3 regions of the Lentimicrobium sp. S6 genome follow, and region 2 is predicted to be linked to each of the others. Evidence: riboswitches for the same ligand, from Rfam matches in the RefSeq annotation. Region 2 holds a riboswitch; each other region holds the start of a gene.
What was found. Region 2 has a riboswitch for cobalamin ahead of HNS40_RS08845 (T9SS type A sorting domain-containing protein). Riboswitches for the same ligand answer to the same signal wherever they lie in the genome.

Region 1 (5,244 bases), on a different contig from region 2:
TTGGATGAAATCCTAAGCTTTTCAGCCAAAGTGGAGAACAAATGGTTATTCTCTGCTACTATGCCTCACGAGATTAAAAACATTGTGAATACGCACATGTCGGAGACAGCTATTAAAATAGAAGTGAGTGGAAAGAATGTGGTTAATAAGCATATTGAGCACCAATATATTGTATGCGAAGATTTAGAGAAACTGAATGTCCTTATGCGTTTCTTAGGCGAGCAAGGCGATAATAGAGGATTAATCTTCTGTAAAACAAAAGCTGCTACTCAAAAACTAGCACAGCAATTACAAGCTAGAAATGTTCCGGTGGATGCCATTCATGGTGATTTACTTCAAAAGGAAAGAGACAAAGCCATGAGAGCCTTTAAAAACGGAAGTCTAAAAGTTCTTGTAGCAACAGACTTAGCAGCGCGAGGAATTGATGTAGCCAATTTAGCTTATGTCATTCATTATCAAATGCCTGATAAGATAGATTATTATACACATAGAGCTGGAAGAACAGCAAGAGCTGGAAACGAAGGACTTTCCTACTGTATTGTAAACTCTAAAGAATTGAAACAGATTCGTTATATTTCTGAGAAACTTGGTATTACTTTTAATCAGATGCGGTAATCAGCACTGAAGTTAGGTGACAGATTACCGATCAAATGGAAAATATTAAACATTAATTTCTTAGCAAATTTGCTGAATAATATTTTATCGCAATGTACTCAAAATCCATTTTACTTAAAGCAAAAAGTATACTAGAAAATTCAGTCCATAGTACTCCCATCCTAAAGTCTCATTTACTTAATGAACTCATTGGCTGTGAGCTTTTCTTTAAATGCGAAAACTTTCAAAAGGCCGGAGCATTTAAAATGAGAGGTGCCATGCATAAATTACTCAGTCTTTCAATAGAAGAACGAGAAAAAGGAGTAGCAACTCATAGTTCTGGTAATTTTGGTTCTGCTTTGGCATTAAGTGCTCAAATACTTGGAATTCCAGCCACTATCATTATGCCATCTAATGCACCACAGGTGAAGAAAAATGCAGTTGCAGCTTATGGAGCGACCATTATAGAATGCGAGCCCACTTTAGAAGCACGAGAATCAACTACTGCTGCATTCATTGATAAATCAGGGGCTACATCTTGTCACCCATATAATGATTCACAAGTGATCTTAGGGAATTCCACTGCTGCCCAAGAGATTTTTGAGGAGCTTATACCAGATGCCATTATTACTCCCGTTGGAGGAGGTGGTTTAATGAGTGGAACAGCTTTAGCCTGTGAGTTTTTCTCTCCCTCTACCCTAGCTTTTGGCGCAGAGCCAGAAGGTGCTGATGATGCTTTCCGCTCGATAAGGGATGGTATAATCCATCCTTCTATAAATCCTCAAACTATTGCTGATGGACTTCGAACCTCATTGGGAGAGCATACCTTCCCTATAATTCGTGATAAGGTGGAAGAAATATTTCTCGTCAACGATGATGAGATTAAAAGTGCGATGAGATTAATATGGGAAAGGATGAAGATTATTGTGGAACCGTCCTCCGCTATTACCTTTGCTGCTGTTTTAAAGAATAAAGAAATCTTTAAAAATCAAAAAGTGGCTTTAATACTATCTGGTGGAAATGTGGATTTGGAAAAGTTTTTTCAATAGTCCATCTATTTTCCATAAATTTGTCCCAAGTTTCAGGGAATCCTGTGAAAATCAGGAACAGTTCCCGCTGCTGTAAGTCCCAAGTACTTTTTAGTGCTTGATTCACCCACATCCACTATTCTTTATTGAATGGGAAGGAAATGAAGTTGGACGAGTCAGAATACCTGAAATCATAATTCATAATTCAGCTTTCGGGAGAAAAGGCGACGAATAAAGACGATCATTTCCGATTTATTTTTCATTTTATCACCTGGCTATCATAATAATAAAAATATGAAAAAAGCCATTTTTAATTGGAGCGGAGGAAAAGATTCTGCTTTTGTTTTGGGAGAAATACTAAAGAATAAGGAATATGATATTTCTTTTCTGTTGACTTCCATTGCTAAGGAAAATAGAAGAGTGAGTATGCATGGAATTCATGAGAGTCTCATGCTAGAACAAGCCAAAGCTATAGGTTTACCTATCACTTTTCTGGAACTGCCAGAATCACCAGATATGGAAACCTATGAAAAGCACCTGACAAAACTCATGCAAGAGGCCAAATTAAATGGAATTAAGTATTCTATTTTTGGAGATATCTTTTTGGAAGACCTTAGAAAATACAGAGAAAATCAACTCCAAAAAATAGGATTTAATGCCGTTTTTCCTTTATGGAATAGAGATACTAAAACCTTGATTCTTGATTTTATTGAACAAGGTTATAAAACCATGATTTCTGCTGTGGATGCCTCTAAATTATCCAAGGACTTTGTGGGAGAAATCATCACCAAAGAATTAATAAATGAACTTCCTAAAAACGTGGATCCTTGTGGGGAAAATGGTGAATTCCATAGCTTCGTCATTGATGCTCCTTTTTTTAAATTCCCTTTAGAAGTAAAAAAAGAGAAACCAATCCTAAAAAAATACCATAATGATAATCCAGAAATCAGCTCTGAATTTTGGTTTTGTCCCATTTCACTAAAAAACTCATAATGAAAACAAGACTATATATTCTATTAAGCGTCCTATTTTTAGCTGCCTCCTCCTGCAATGAGTCCCTAGAGAAAACTCAAGAAAAATCTACTCGGAATTACAATCCTGAATATGCGAAATTCTTTAGAATAGAATATTTCGAAACCTATAAAAAGGTTGTCATCTTCAATCCTTGGGAAAACGAGAGTTTGAATATGGAGTATTATATTCCTCATTCTGGGGCTAAGAATATAGAGAATTTGGAACATTCTTTTGTCATTAAGGAAATACCTAAAAGAGTAGTAGCTTTATCATCTCCTATGGTAGGAATGATGAATCTATTGCAATTAGATCAACACATAAAAGGAGTTACGGATCCTGAGCTGATTTATAATGAAGAAATTCTGGAAAAAGTAAAATCTGGAGATATCGAAAATGTAGGAAAAGCCATTCAAATCAATATGGAAAAGATGATGGTACTCCAGCCCGATTTAGTGATTGGGAGTGGTTGGGATAAGTTGAATGCCGATTATGAGAAAATGATTCAGCTGAAAATGACTCCCCTATTGATGTATGATTGGAAAGAACAACATCCTCTTGGTAAAGCAGAATGGATGGTATTATTAGCTTCTTTTTTTAAAGGGGAGGAGTATGCGATATCAATTTTTGAGGAAATTAAAAATAAGTATAACGAGCAGAAAGAGTCATTAAAGTTCGACAAGCAACCTACAGTTTTTAATGGCTCTGAGTATCAAGGTATTTGGTATTCTGCTGGTGGAAAAAGCTATATGGCTCAATTAATAGCTGATGCATCTGGTCAATATCTAATGAAACAAGATTCATCCAGTGGAAGCTTAATGCTTGACTTTGAAGTATTGATGAGTCAAGCATCAAAGGCAGATATTTGGATGTATACAGGAGCTTTAAGTAAAGATAGATTAGACTTATTTTCCAGTCCTAAATATCAATCGCTGTCTGCTGTGAAAAACCACAGAGTATTTTCCTATCACAAAAGAGTAAACTCGTTTGGAGCCAATGATTATTGGGAAACAGCCAGCTTTAGGCCTGATATAGTTTTGGAAGATTTAAATAAGATTTTCCACTCCTCAGAACCAAAAGGTATGTATTATTTTGAGAAAGTACAGTATTAGTTGATTGAAGTTGGAAGTAAACTGTTGGCCAACTATTAACTATTAGCTGTTAACAATTAACTATCAAATCTAAAGGCTTGTCCAAAATATAATCTGGTTTGCATTTCAGAACCACCTTATCATCTCCATAACCCCAACGTGCATAAGCCGTTTTTAAGCCATGAAAGTTACCTCCCTCAATATCAAACTCCCTATCTCCTAACATGAGAATACTTTCTTCTTCAAAAGGAGGAATTTGGTCTAAAGCATATTGGATCACCTCAATTTTATCGGTTCTAGAACCATCTAAATTTGCCCCAGCTGTAAAATCAAAATAGGATTCTAAATTAAAATGCCTCATCAACTGATCTGCGTACTTTGTGGGTTTTGAAGTGGCAAGAGCCATAAAAACTCCTCTTTCGAATAATCCCTTAATGACTTCCTCAATTCCATCATACAAATGACATTGATAGATTCCTTGTTTAGCATAATAAACGCGATAAAGCCTAACCATTTCCATTGCTTCTTCATCAAATAAATTATACCTATTTTTAAAAGAATGTTGAAGTGGAGGCCCTATAAATGAATCTAGCGATTCAGGATGTTTTTCTTCTTTTCCAAATTCTTGAGCAGCGTATAAAATTGAATTAATTATTCCCTCTTTAGGGTCGATAATGGTGCCGTCTAAATCGAAAAGAACAGCCTGGAAATCATTAATATTTATCATCTTTTTTCAAGTTAATCATATAAATTAAACCCACGGACATGACTGACATATTAGAAAACCTAAATCCTGTAGTATCCTCATTATAAATCTTTTGATAGCCATAAGCAAAACGAGCATCTAGCTGAAAAATTCCAATATCACTTATATATCTAAGTCCGCCTCCAATGATCAATCCAAAATCAGAACCTCTTTCACTTCTAGCATATAAAGCTTCATATTGCGAATGATTTTCAGGCAGTTCACTTGATAATGATTTACCTACTTTGGCAGAAATATAAGTACCAAGGTTGATCATATATTTCATTCTACCAGTTCCAAGATTGATATTTGTTATTAATGGTAATTCAACAAACTGTAATTCAGTGGTTGCCTTTAAGGTATCATCGAAGGTCTCACTCCACTTTCTACTAGAATATAGCAATTCAATCTGAACCCCAACATATTTCTTATTGCTAAAAGTATAAACTAAACCAGCATTATAGCTCATTTCTCCAGACAGATCGGCCACGGCAGGTTGTATTCCGATACTAGAATAGTTTCCACCCACCTTTACCCCAAACCCTTGGTAGTCCAGGAATCGATATTCCTTCTGGGCATGAGCAGAAAAGGCCAATATCAAGAGCATGAAAACGATTATATATTTACTTACTCCTCTCATATACAGCTATTTTTTCCTTCTTATAGTTTAAAGGAATATTATAATAAATGGTATAATTAAAATCCATGACGCCAGAATTATAGTTCTTAGCATATCCAGGAACGTATTGTACAGGTTCTATATTTGTTTTCGATC
Region 2 (5,244 bases):
ACAAATAGTTAGAATAGCTTTTACCTCTTGACTTTTAACATCAACTAGCAACCTATAATCATATTGATATACCTGCTCAAATGTAGTTTTCATGAAAGGTAATAACTCATAACCATCTAAAACCTTATTTTTTTTTACTACTGAATATTCTTCAGTGAGAAAAGCATATTCAGTTTCATTTGTCTTTATTACACTTGATGTAAAACTAAAAACATTTGGTATCTTACTGCGAAGAAGACGGATTGAAGTATTAAAAAGGATACTTGATTTTGAGTATCTTAAATTTTGTACATCTTCAGCAAATTCATTCATAAGTTCCTCATTATTTATTGGCATACATAGGTACTGAACCTTATGTCTTTTATTATCTTTCCCTTTAATTATTATTAAGACTGCTTTTACTTTCTGAGTATTAACTTTTTTAAACAATTGGAATTCGCAAGAGTACTCATCATTATTTGCTATTTTGTTTGGATATATCTTATAACCATCTAACATTCCAAAGTTATTTTCTTCATTATACTTTTTTGTAAGAAACTCATATTCTTCATTTGTTGTTTTAATTGAACTTTCTTTTTTAACACTTTGGGCAAAAGAAATAATAGATATGAGCAATAAAATGATTGTATTTATATTCTTCATTAATGATAATGGCTTATGCTTGTTGGTTTTAAATGTTTGCTAAATTCGAATACAAAAGTGTATTTCAAATTTAACTCTATCCAGCAAAATTAACTATTCAGTTCAGTTACTCAAAATATATACTAATAAATATACATGTTAAATCTTACCAAATAATTCCACTTCATGCTCTCACAAACCAAAAAAATCACTAACTTTAATTGCTTTATTAATATTTAGAATACTAATTTTCAATTATTTCGGTTTTAAATGAAGTACAATTATTGGAAAGATTTTAATGCGAAAAGGACTTATCATCATATTAATCAGTTGGGTTTTCATAAACCAAGCTTCCACACAAGAAATGGCAGGCTTGGTTCATTCTAATCATGCTGGTACCGATGTGCTATTTTATAACCCAGCAGGCATGCATCATCAAAAAGATTGGCTTTCGATACATTTGATTACTGCCGATATTTTTCTTTCCAATGATTATCTATATTTGTCCAAAGAGGAATTCAAATTCTTTGACCTCATTTCCGGCAACTTAGATATACCAATGCATCCCACAGGATATAGTAATGGTGAAAGGCCATTTTACATCTACGATAAAACGGCGAAAACAAGACTCGATTTCGATATTAAAATACAAGGCCCTTCAGCCATGTATGTCAAAAACCAGCATGCCTTTGGTATATTTACAGCGGCTAAAAGCTTTATGCATATCAGAAATATTACTAAAGAACTCGGAAAAACCATTTACTATGGTTTTGGTTACGGGCCTCAACATGATGAAGCTTATAATATTAAGAGTTTTAATACCAGCTATATTGGATATGGAGAAGTTGGTATTAGTTATGCGTATCAACTCAATCAACTTTTATTTAACAATTGGAATTTTGGGATTAGTATAAAAAGATTATTTGGTGTGGGTGGAACCTATTTTCATGCCGCAAGCTCAGAATATAATGTGGTAAATGATACTACTCTCGATATTTATTCTCTAGATGCGAATCTGGGTTTTGCCTTCCCCTCTGATTATGATACGGATGAATTTCCATCAGGGGCTCTAATAAACGGGAAAGGCTGGGCTTTTGATTTAGGTGTAGAATATCAGGCGTTACTAGACAGGCAAGGCAAAACGCAAACGACAAGAACCTGTGGGCAAAGACATTACGATTATAAATACAGAATCGGGGTGAGTTTAATGGATATTGGATATATTAGTTTTAAAAATAATGCCCAGCTTCACGAATATGCAAATACAGACTATACCTGGGAAAACATAGATACTTCCAAATACGAAAATTGGAATGCATTTATTCAAGACATCAGCTATCGTTTTTATGGAGATCCGAATGCCACCTTAAAAGATACCAAATTTAAAATGTGGCTCCCCTCCTCTTTAAACATCAATGCAGATTATAATTTCGAAAATGGAATATATGCCAATGCTAGCTTTGTATATAATTTTCCTTTTAATGGTAATTATATGCGAAAACCAACCATAATTTCATTGACTCCGCGCTATGAGAAGCCTAATATAGAAGTAAGCTTACCCCTAAGTCTTTATCAATGGAAATATCCGAGAGTTGGCTTGGCAGTTCGCTTGTACTATTTCACCATTGGTAGTGATTATTTCACCTCCTTAATGGGTTGGCACGATTTCAATGGAATGGATTTATACTTTTCTATTAAAGTAAACATAGGCAAAGGAAGCTGCGAGAAAAGAAATAAAATTAATCCTTGTGGTGACGCATTTAATAAGTTCCCTTGGTCGAAATAAAATTATTGAGAGCTCTGAATTTGAAACTTAAGGGTTATTTTTTATTGTGTCTTTGAAATGGAATAAGTCAACAGTGAACAACTAAAAGTTAATAGTTGTAGAACTATTAGCTACTAGTTATTAACTTCAGACTGTAAACTAAAATTCCCTACTTTTATAAACTAAATAATCTATCATGAAAAAATTCATATCAATACTCATTATTTTGGCTTTTTGTTTTCAAGTAAATGCTCAAGAAACCAAATCAAAAAAAGAAATTAGAGCTGAGAAAAAAGCTCAAGAAAAAGCTGAACAAGATGAACATAGGTTGGTTCAGGAACAATGGGTTCTGGATACAACTTTTGTATTGGAAGCTCAAAGAGTAACAAATAAGATTGGGGAGGTTTTTCAATTAAACTCCACTATCAATTTTGTATATGTGAATAATGGGAAAGCTACTATCCAATTAGGTTTTGATCAGTTAGTGGGTTGGAATGGTGTAGGTGGTATGACCATAAGTGGAAGAATCACTAAATATGAAATAGAGGATGAAAAGAAAAACAAACCCATCTTCATCAGAATGAGCATACAAGGCTCCACAGGAATGCAAGACCTCACCATTTGGATCAGCAGCAATGGAAACGGAGAAGCCACCATAGTAGATATGAGAGGGAATAGAATTCAATTCTCTGGTGATATTGTTTCTGTAGATAAAACTCGCACTTTTAAAGGCATGGAACTTTACTAAATGAATCGTTAACAGTGAGAGCTAGCAGCAAATAATTGTTGCAAATAAGTGATAGGTTTATATAAACTATTATCTATTAATGAATAACTATCATTTTCGTTATCCTTACCTAAATAAAATTTTAATTTTAACAATATCCTTCCAAATATTTATATAATTTCGCAGCCATGTTGACGGTTCTCTCCAAAGATTTCTGAGGAGGGTGAAAAGGGAATCCTGTTTAATTCAGGAGCTGTTCCCGCAGCTGTAAGTCTATAACATTTGAGACTCTTAATGCCATTGTATCTTTTATAGATATGAGAAGGCCACTCAAAATAAAGACAAGCCAGAAGACCTGCCCAAAACACGAATTTCAAAGCTTTCGGGATAAAAGCTGTAGATCGATGGACCTTCCATTTTTCTTCAATCGTTCCTGTGAGTTTTGAGGAATAAATTTTATTTATCCTTAAAACAATTTAAAATGAAAAAAAATTACTTTTTGGCTCTATTATTACAAGCATTTGTAATATTAGGAATAGGGCAATCTGTCAACCAAATCGTGGTGGGCAATGGCGGAATTTATAATAATGACGCCGACCATGTGATGGTCACTGGTATAAACCCAGAAACCTATACCTCCACCCTTATTGGTGAAGTGGTAAAAGAATCCATGCAAGATTTAATAGTGGTTGGTGATTATGCCTATGTGGCTGCGGAAGACAGCTTGGCAAAGTTTAACCTGATTACCAATACTAAAGAAATAGCTATCTATCATGGTTATTTAAGTAGATTATATTATGCCAATGATATGATTTATGTGAGTTTAAGAAGTGATGCAACAGGTGTTCCTGCTGATGGTAAATATTTAAAAGCCTTCGACATGAATTTGAACCTAGTATATGAAGCTGAAGGAATTAGTACTGATGCTGCAGGAATGCTGATGTATGAAGATTCCTTATACGTTGCAGTTTCTGGTGACTGGGCAGCTACTGAAGGGAAATTGGCAGTAACAAATAGTGATTTAAGCTTTGTAAGAGAAATAAACTTAGGTACTGATGCCGTAGGAATTATTGATTTATTTGAAGGAGAAAACGTTATTTATAGCGTTAATAAATCACCTTATGGTGCCACAACAGGTTCTATTTCTACCTATAACATTGCTACAACTACTTGGAACACTCAATCACTTAATCATGTGGTTGGTAAAGGTGTTAGAAAAGTCGGAGACCTCCTCTATTTGGGTTTAGATTATGGTATTGGTTCATATGATTTATCAACATCAACGGTTGTTAATAATCAAATTATTGCAGACCCAGGTTCAGCCAGTTACATCAATATTGCTGCTGCTGTTTTTGATGAAATCAATGAACGTTTTTATGTGACTATTACCGACTATTTTTCCCTAGGTGAGGGAAGGGTTTATGATATTGATGGGACTGTTTTAGGAAACTTTGAAGCCTCTGTTTCAGCTGAAGCAATGGCAATTCATTATGCCAACAACACAGGGCTTTCCACTCTAAAAAACAATAGCTTAAACATTTATCCTAACCCTTGTCAAAACTTCATTCATATCGGAGCATATCAACAATTGAATTGGATAGAGATTTATAACCAAACAGGTCAATTGATCAAAAGAATACATAATCCTCAATCTTCTTTTATTGAAGTTAACGAGCTTAAAGCAGGAATTTATTTTATAAAAACTCAATCACAAAGTGGCATTCATGCAGCTAGGTTTTTGAAAAAATAAGAGAATCGAATAAAAAATCAAGGCTTTATTTAGCATGATTTCATAAGAAAAGAAAATACACGATTAATAGGCTTCCACAATCATTTTGTGGAAGCCTTTTTTTTAAGAATAATTTTACAATTATTGGACATTCTAATTATTTTTCATATATTTACCTAAGAGATTTTATAGAAATTTAGAACTCGAAATGAACAATTATAAGCTAGAATACCAAAAAGATGAGAATAACCAAATGAATCAACTTACCTTTAGTGGTGAGCTATCCTTCGGTCATATTCAATATATTAAAGATGAAACAGACGAATATACCCGTGTAAACAAGCCCCTTCAACTGATCATTAAAGATGTGGAAATGCTTGATTTAAGCTTTATTCAGTTTAT
Region 3 (5,244 bases), on a different contig from region 2:
TAAGTCCAATATTCCATTTATCGATTTTAATGCTGCTTTCTTAAATATGAAAGATGGCTCTGAAATAGTTCTTTATCCAAAAACAGGAATTCATTGGAGTCAAGGAAGCATGCCTCTGATAGTTGATTCAATCCTCAGAAAAATGGAATTGGTTTTGAATAAGAACTTAGTTGATGTTCAAATTGACGATATTAGTAAGTCTTTTATTGCTGACAAACAAGATAGCGACATTGAAAAAGCTTTAAACTTAGGCCTACCTGTTCCTATTCCATTAATGACCTATCCCCAAATAAGCTTTAAAGATGAATCGGCTTATAAGCCTAAAGTAATAAGTATTGCAGATAGTTTTTTCTGGCAATTATATCGTTTAGGTATTCATCAAAAGGCATTTAGTCATGGTGAGTTTTGGTATTATAATCAACAGATTTTTATCGACAAACTACAGATGACAGATGAAGTAAAGAATATCAATTATTCCGAAGCAATAAGAAAAGCTGACATCCTGCTGCTTTTCACCACTGAAGCGAACCTTGACAGATTCCCCTTTGGTTTTATCGAATCTTTTGAACATGCAAGTCAAAGTTACATAAACTTGGAGAAAGACATTAGAGCCATGATGAAACAGATTCAATCTGATAAAAAATGGTTTGAAAAAATCCAAGAAAAAGCAAAATCTAGAGGAATCACAGTAGATTCTATGTTATATCTTGATGCTAAATTCATGATAGATCAGAAATACAAATAACTATTAATCAACAACCTGTTCATCTGTACTTACTATTTTATCATTTTTCAGAATTTAACATTCCACCTCAACTAATATTTCTACTTTTGCAGCGAAATTGGTTCCAGCTTATACCAATTTGACTTTATGAAATTCCATATCGTTAAAATGGTATTATCGGATTAATAGGGAATCAGGTGTAAATCCTGAACAGTTCCCGCTGCTGTAAGCTCCATATATTTCGTGGAAAATATGCCACTGGTTCGCAACCGGGAAGGCTTCCACAGAATGGAGTAAGTCAGAAGACCTGCCAACAGATAAAGATTTGAGTGCTTTCGGTGAAAAAGCTAATCATCTGCTGGTTTCCTACACTAGCCGATTGCTTCCTTCAAAGCCTGCCCTCATCTTTTTCAGTTTCTACTGTTTTTGCGAAATAAATAAACAATAAAATGAGCCAGTCAATTATTAAATTTGCAACTCTAATCCTCCTATTCAGCTTTAACTTGCTGGGTCAGGCACAGTATGTGTCGGAAATTATTGATTACAAACCTGCTCCAGGACAATTTACTAACGATGGTGCATTTGGCTCTCCGTATGCTGCACAAAGCATTATTGGAGGAACAAGCGGATTGGTTTCTTTGGGCGCATTTGGCGGTCATATTATTGTAAAAATGGAAGAAAGTGTAGAAAACCATCCCAACAATCCATTTGGAATTGATTTTACCATATTCACCAATGCTTTGCCTGATTGGAGCGAAGCAGCAATGGTAGAAGTCATGAAAGATGAGAATAATAATGGACTGGCTGATGACCAATGGTATCTTTTGGCAGGGAGCGACTATTATTTGAACCAAAGTCAAATGGATTATGCTGTCACTTATTTCAATCCCAATGAAAACTCAGCTACCGATGTACTTTGGGTGGACAGCAATCAAGATTCTGGATACGTTTATAAAAACAGTTTCCACCAACAAAGCTATTACCCATCTCCGATCTTATTCCCTAGTATAAACCAAGAACTTTACACTCTACAAGGCATGAAAGTTGAAGGTGATATTGACCTCTCCACTCCATCCATGATAAAATCTTACGAAAGATACTTTGGCTTTGCAGATAACAGAACCAGAGGCAGCCAACCCTATGACATTCCTGATAATCCTTATACCAGCGACTTAGAAAATTCAGGTGGCGATGCCATGGATATCAGTTGGGCCAGAGATGAAAATGGAAACAGAGTAGCGCTTGACCATATAGATTTTATTAAAATCACCAATGCCATGAATACTTCCGTGGGAGGATTGGGGGAAGCTTCCACTGAGATTTCCGGTATTATAGACGTCAGCCCTAATAGCACTATCACTGGGGAGATCAATTTATTAGCCTTGTCGGATATGCCAAAAACAATAACAATAAACAGGAGCTTACAAGCAGAAGCCATTCATTTTATTTCTGGTATTCCGGCAGCAAGTCAAAATATCATTTGGAACTCCTCAAATACCAATATCGCCACAGTAGATGCCAATGGACTCATTCAGACTCATCAAGCTGGCCTTACCATTATCACTGCAAAAGTTCAAAATCAGGAGTATATTTCGAATAGTTTCGAGATTCTCGTTTCGGAGCCCTCCTCCATCGAAATCATATTAGAATCACAGAGCATTCATTCACAAAGTCAAATTGAAATAAATGCTATCATTAAAGATCAAAATAACGAAGCTATTTTAGGATTAGAAACACTATGGCATGCTAAAAATCCCGAATTATTAGAAATCTTTGAAAGAAACAATGAAACCTATATCAAAGGATTAGAGGAGGGTAATACCTATATCTATGCTCAGGCTGAAGGTTTTCCTCAAATTATTGATTCATTAGCCATACAAATATTAGCAGAAAGCCACAGTAAGAAGGTATATATCACTATCCAAACCGATGACCATAATATACTTTCTCGGCAAGCAGTTAATATTGACCATTTTGACCTTAACCCTTATGTAGATAATGCAGCTCAAGATTACGGAATCGGTAGTGTAGAAAATATAAGTCTAGCCCATGCCATAGCTTCTATTTTTGAAAGCACTGGACTTGGAGAGGATTTTAAATTTAAGGACGACGAAATAGTAGATGGCGCTCTTTACTTATGGAAAGTTCCAGAAGAAGAACATTCAAGTTTAAATTACTACTATGGCTACGGTGGAAACCATAGCGACGATAGTAAATCGAGAACATGGATTATAAAACTAAATGATGATCATTTTGCTAGGAATATGCATCAAATCGAAATACAAGATGAAGATGAAATTCTAATCTATCATGTGCCAGATTCCAGAGAGGAATGGACCATCAATCAAATAACACTAAGCACCTACACCTCAAAACCTGACGAACTCATTACAACTCATTTCATGGAAGAGCGGTGTCAATTCTATGAATCAGGAATTGTAGAATTATTGGAAAGAAAGCCCATTGCAAATGCATTGCTATCATTAAATGAAGAAAGCTTGGTCAATGACGGTCAACAAGTCTCAACTAATTCTGATGGAGAAGCTGAGTTTAGCATCAACATCCTTGGTCAACACCTAATTTCCATAGGAGCACATAAAGCACAAATCATTATTTCCGATGCCACTGGAATTGAAGAACTCAATCCACTCCATTTTACTATTTACCCCAATCCTTTTGAGGATCTTATCCATATAGAATCCTCAGAAAACAATGATATTGATCTTCTGAAAATCTATAATCATCAAGGTCAATTGGTAAAAGAGGTAAAAGAGGCAAAACGAGTAAATCTGGGAGAACTTAAGAGCGGAGTCTATTTAATTCAAGTTTATAGCAAAGGTAATTCCTTCTCCAAAACCATCATCAAAAGATAATGGCTGGGCAAACACTTCTTCATTCTTGGTGGCACTTTGCGAAATCCTTTGTGTTTCTTCGTGGCAAAGCTATTATACAGAGTTTCACAAAGAAGATTATTTATATTTGCACAGAATTATTCTCATTTATTATTGTTGAAATCCACCCCATTGAAAGATTAGATTATACCAATACCTCTGCTTTGAAAATAATAAATATCACAGCTTATAATAGAAGACTATTCTTTAAAATTTTTGCTTTTCTTTCTGTCTCTCTTTTTTGGAGTCAAAATATCAATGCTCAAATCACCAAGGATACTTTTCAATTAAAAACAGTAGAAGTTAAAGCTCAAAAACCCATTGAAGAAGTAGCCATGAGCAAATCGAGGATAGACACCATGGCTTTACAAAGCTTGAGCTCAAAATCTCTATCGAGCCTCATGACGGCCAGCACTCCAGTATTCATAAAATCTTATGGAAGAGGCTCCTCCGCCACCGCTTCTTTTCGCGGAACGGCAGCTTCTCATACTCAAGTCAATTGGAATGGAATGAGTCTCAACTCACCCATGCGGGGCGATGTAGATTTCTCTCAGTTTCCTGTTTATTTTATCGATAGAGTAGAATTGCTTCATGGCGGAAGCTCTTTAAGTGCAGGAAGTGGTGCCTTAGGAGGAAGTATTAGTCTTGAAAACAAAGCAGATTGGAGTAATCGAATTTCAGTAAAATACATTCAACATATAGAGAGCTTTTCTACTTTTAAAGAATTTGCAGAATTGGCCTTGGGGAACTCTAAGTTTCAATCGAAAACTAGAGTTTTTCACGACCAATCAGAGAACGACTTTCCATTCTACAACTATGGAGTACTTCCATACAGAGACGATGTCCAGAAAAATGCGGATTATGAGAAATATGGTTTCCTACAAGAGTTTTATGGAAAATTGAAGAAAAATCATTTGCTCTCTTTAAAAATCTGGGGCCATCATAATTTCAGAAATCTTCCTCAGCTCATGTCTTACGAAGGCTATAACATCGAAGAGATTCAAACACCTGACAGTGTGGATTATCAAATATTCAACAGAATAGAATATCGAGAAGATGAGCAACTAAGAGCTATTGGAGCTTGGAAATACTACATAGGAGATTCAAGATGGGAATTCACAAGTGGTATCAACTATACAAAATTGCATTATTTTCGAAAATCAACAGAATTAGATAATAATTTCAATTCAATAAGTAAAGAAAAATCTAGTTTTAACCACTTGGAATATCAATATAAAGAAGAGGAGTCTCTACACTTTAAAACCTCTTTGGATGCAAATTTTCACCAAGTAGATATTTATGATTCTACCAAAAAAACGGGATATAAGGAAGAACGAGTAGAGTTGAGTTATCTGGCACAGCTCAATCTTCAAATCAACGAAAGAACATCAGCTTATGCCCTCCTCCGAAGCGAATATTATGATGATACTTTCGTTTTTCTCATTCCATCATTGGGTATTGAATATCAATTGGACCAAAAAGATATTTGGAGCATAAAATTTAATGCCAGTCGAAATTACCACAAACCTAACCTTAACGACTTATACTGGATTCCTGGCGGAAACCCAGACCTACTTCCCGAAGACGGGTATACCGCAGAACTGGGTTTAGGTTTTAAACAAGCCAAAA

Region 1: it holds a riboswitch for cobalamin, as region 2 does, so the genes downstream of both, HNS40_RS19800 (diphthine--ammonia ligase) here and HNS40_RS08845 (T9SS type A sorting domain-containing protein) in region 2, are expected to answer to the same signal.
Region 3: it holds a riboswitch for cobalamin, as region 2 does, so the genes downstream of both, HNS40_RS01035 (T9SS type A sorting domain-containing protein) here and HNS40_RS08845 (T9SS type A sorting domain-containing protein) in region 2, are expected to answer to the same signal.

The regions. Positions count from the first base shown of each region.
Region 1 is NZ_JABKBZ010000090.1:1,641-6,884, reverse strand. Features, by position in the region: gene HNS40_RS19810 (DEAD/DEAH box helicase) at 1-615, shown strand, start outside; gene HNS40_RS19805 (threonine/serine dehydratase) at 708-1,643, shown strand; cobalamin riboswitch at 1,635-1,830, shown strand; gene HNS40_RS19800 (diphthine--ammonia ligase) at 1,917-2,615, shown strand; gene HNS40_RS19795 (ABC transporter substrate-binding protein) at 2,615-3,745, shown strand; gene HNS40_RS19790 (HAD hydrolase-like protein) at 3,795-4,451, opposite strand; gene HNS40_RS19785 (porin family protein) at 4,438-5,109, opposite strand; gene HNS40_RS19780 (DUF6048 family protein) at 5,093-5,244, opposite strand, start outside.
Region 2 is NZ_JABKBZ010000020.1:28,958-34,201, forward strand. Features, by position in the region: gene HNS40_RS08830 (hypothetical protein) at 1-642, opposite strand, end outside; gene HNS40_RS08835 (DUF5723 family protein) at 920-2,407, shown strand; gene HNS40_RS08840 (DUF4251 domain-containing protein) at 2,583-3,134, shown strand; cobalamin riboswitch at 3,292-3,491, shown strand; gene HNS40_RS08845 (T9SS type A sorting domain-containing protein) at 3,595-4,863, shown strand; gene HNS40_RS08850 (hypothetical protein) at 5,051-5,244, shown strand, end outside.
Region 3 is NZ_JABKBZ010000002.1:2,792-8,035, forward strand. Features, by position in the region: gene HNS40_RS01030 (hypothetical protein) at 1-745, shown strand, start outside; cobalamin riboswitch at 877-1,054, shown strand; gene HNS40_RS01035 (T9SS type A sorting domain-containing protein) at 1,174-3,597, shown strand; gene HNS40_RS01040 (TonB-dependent siderophore receptor) at 3,597-5,244, shown strand, end outside.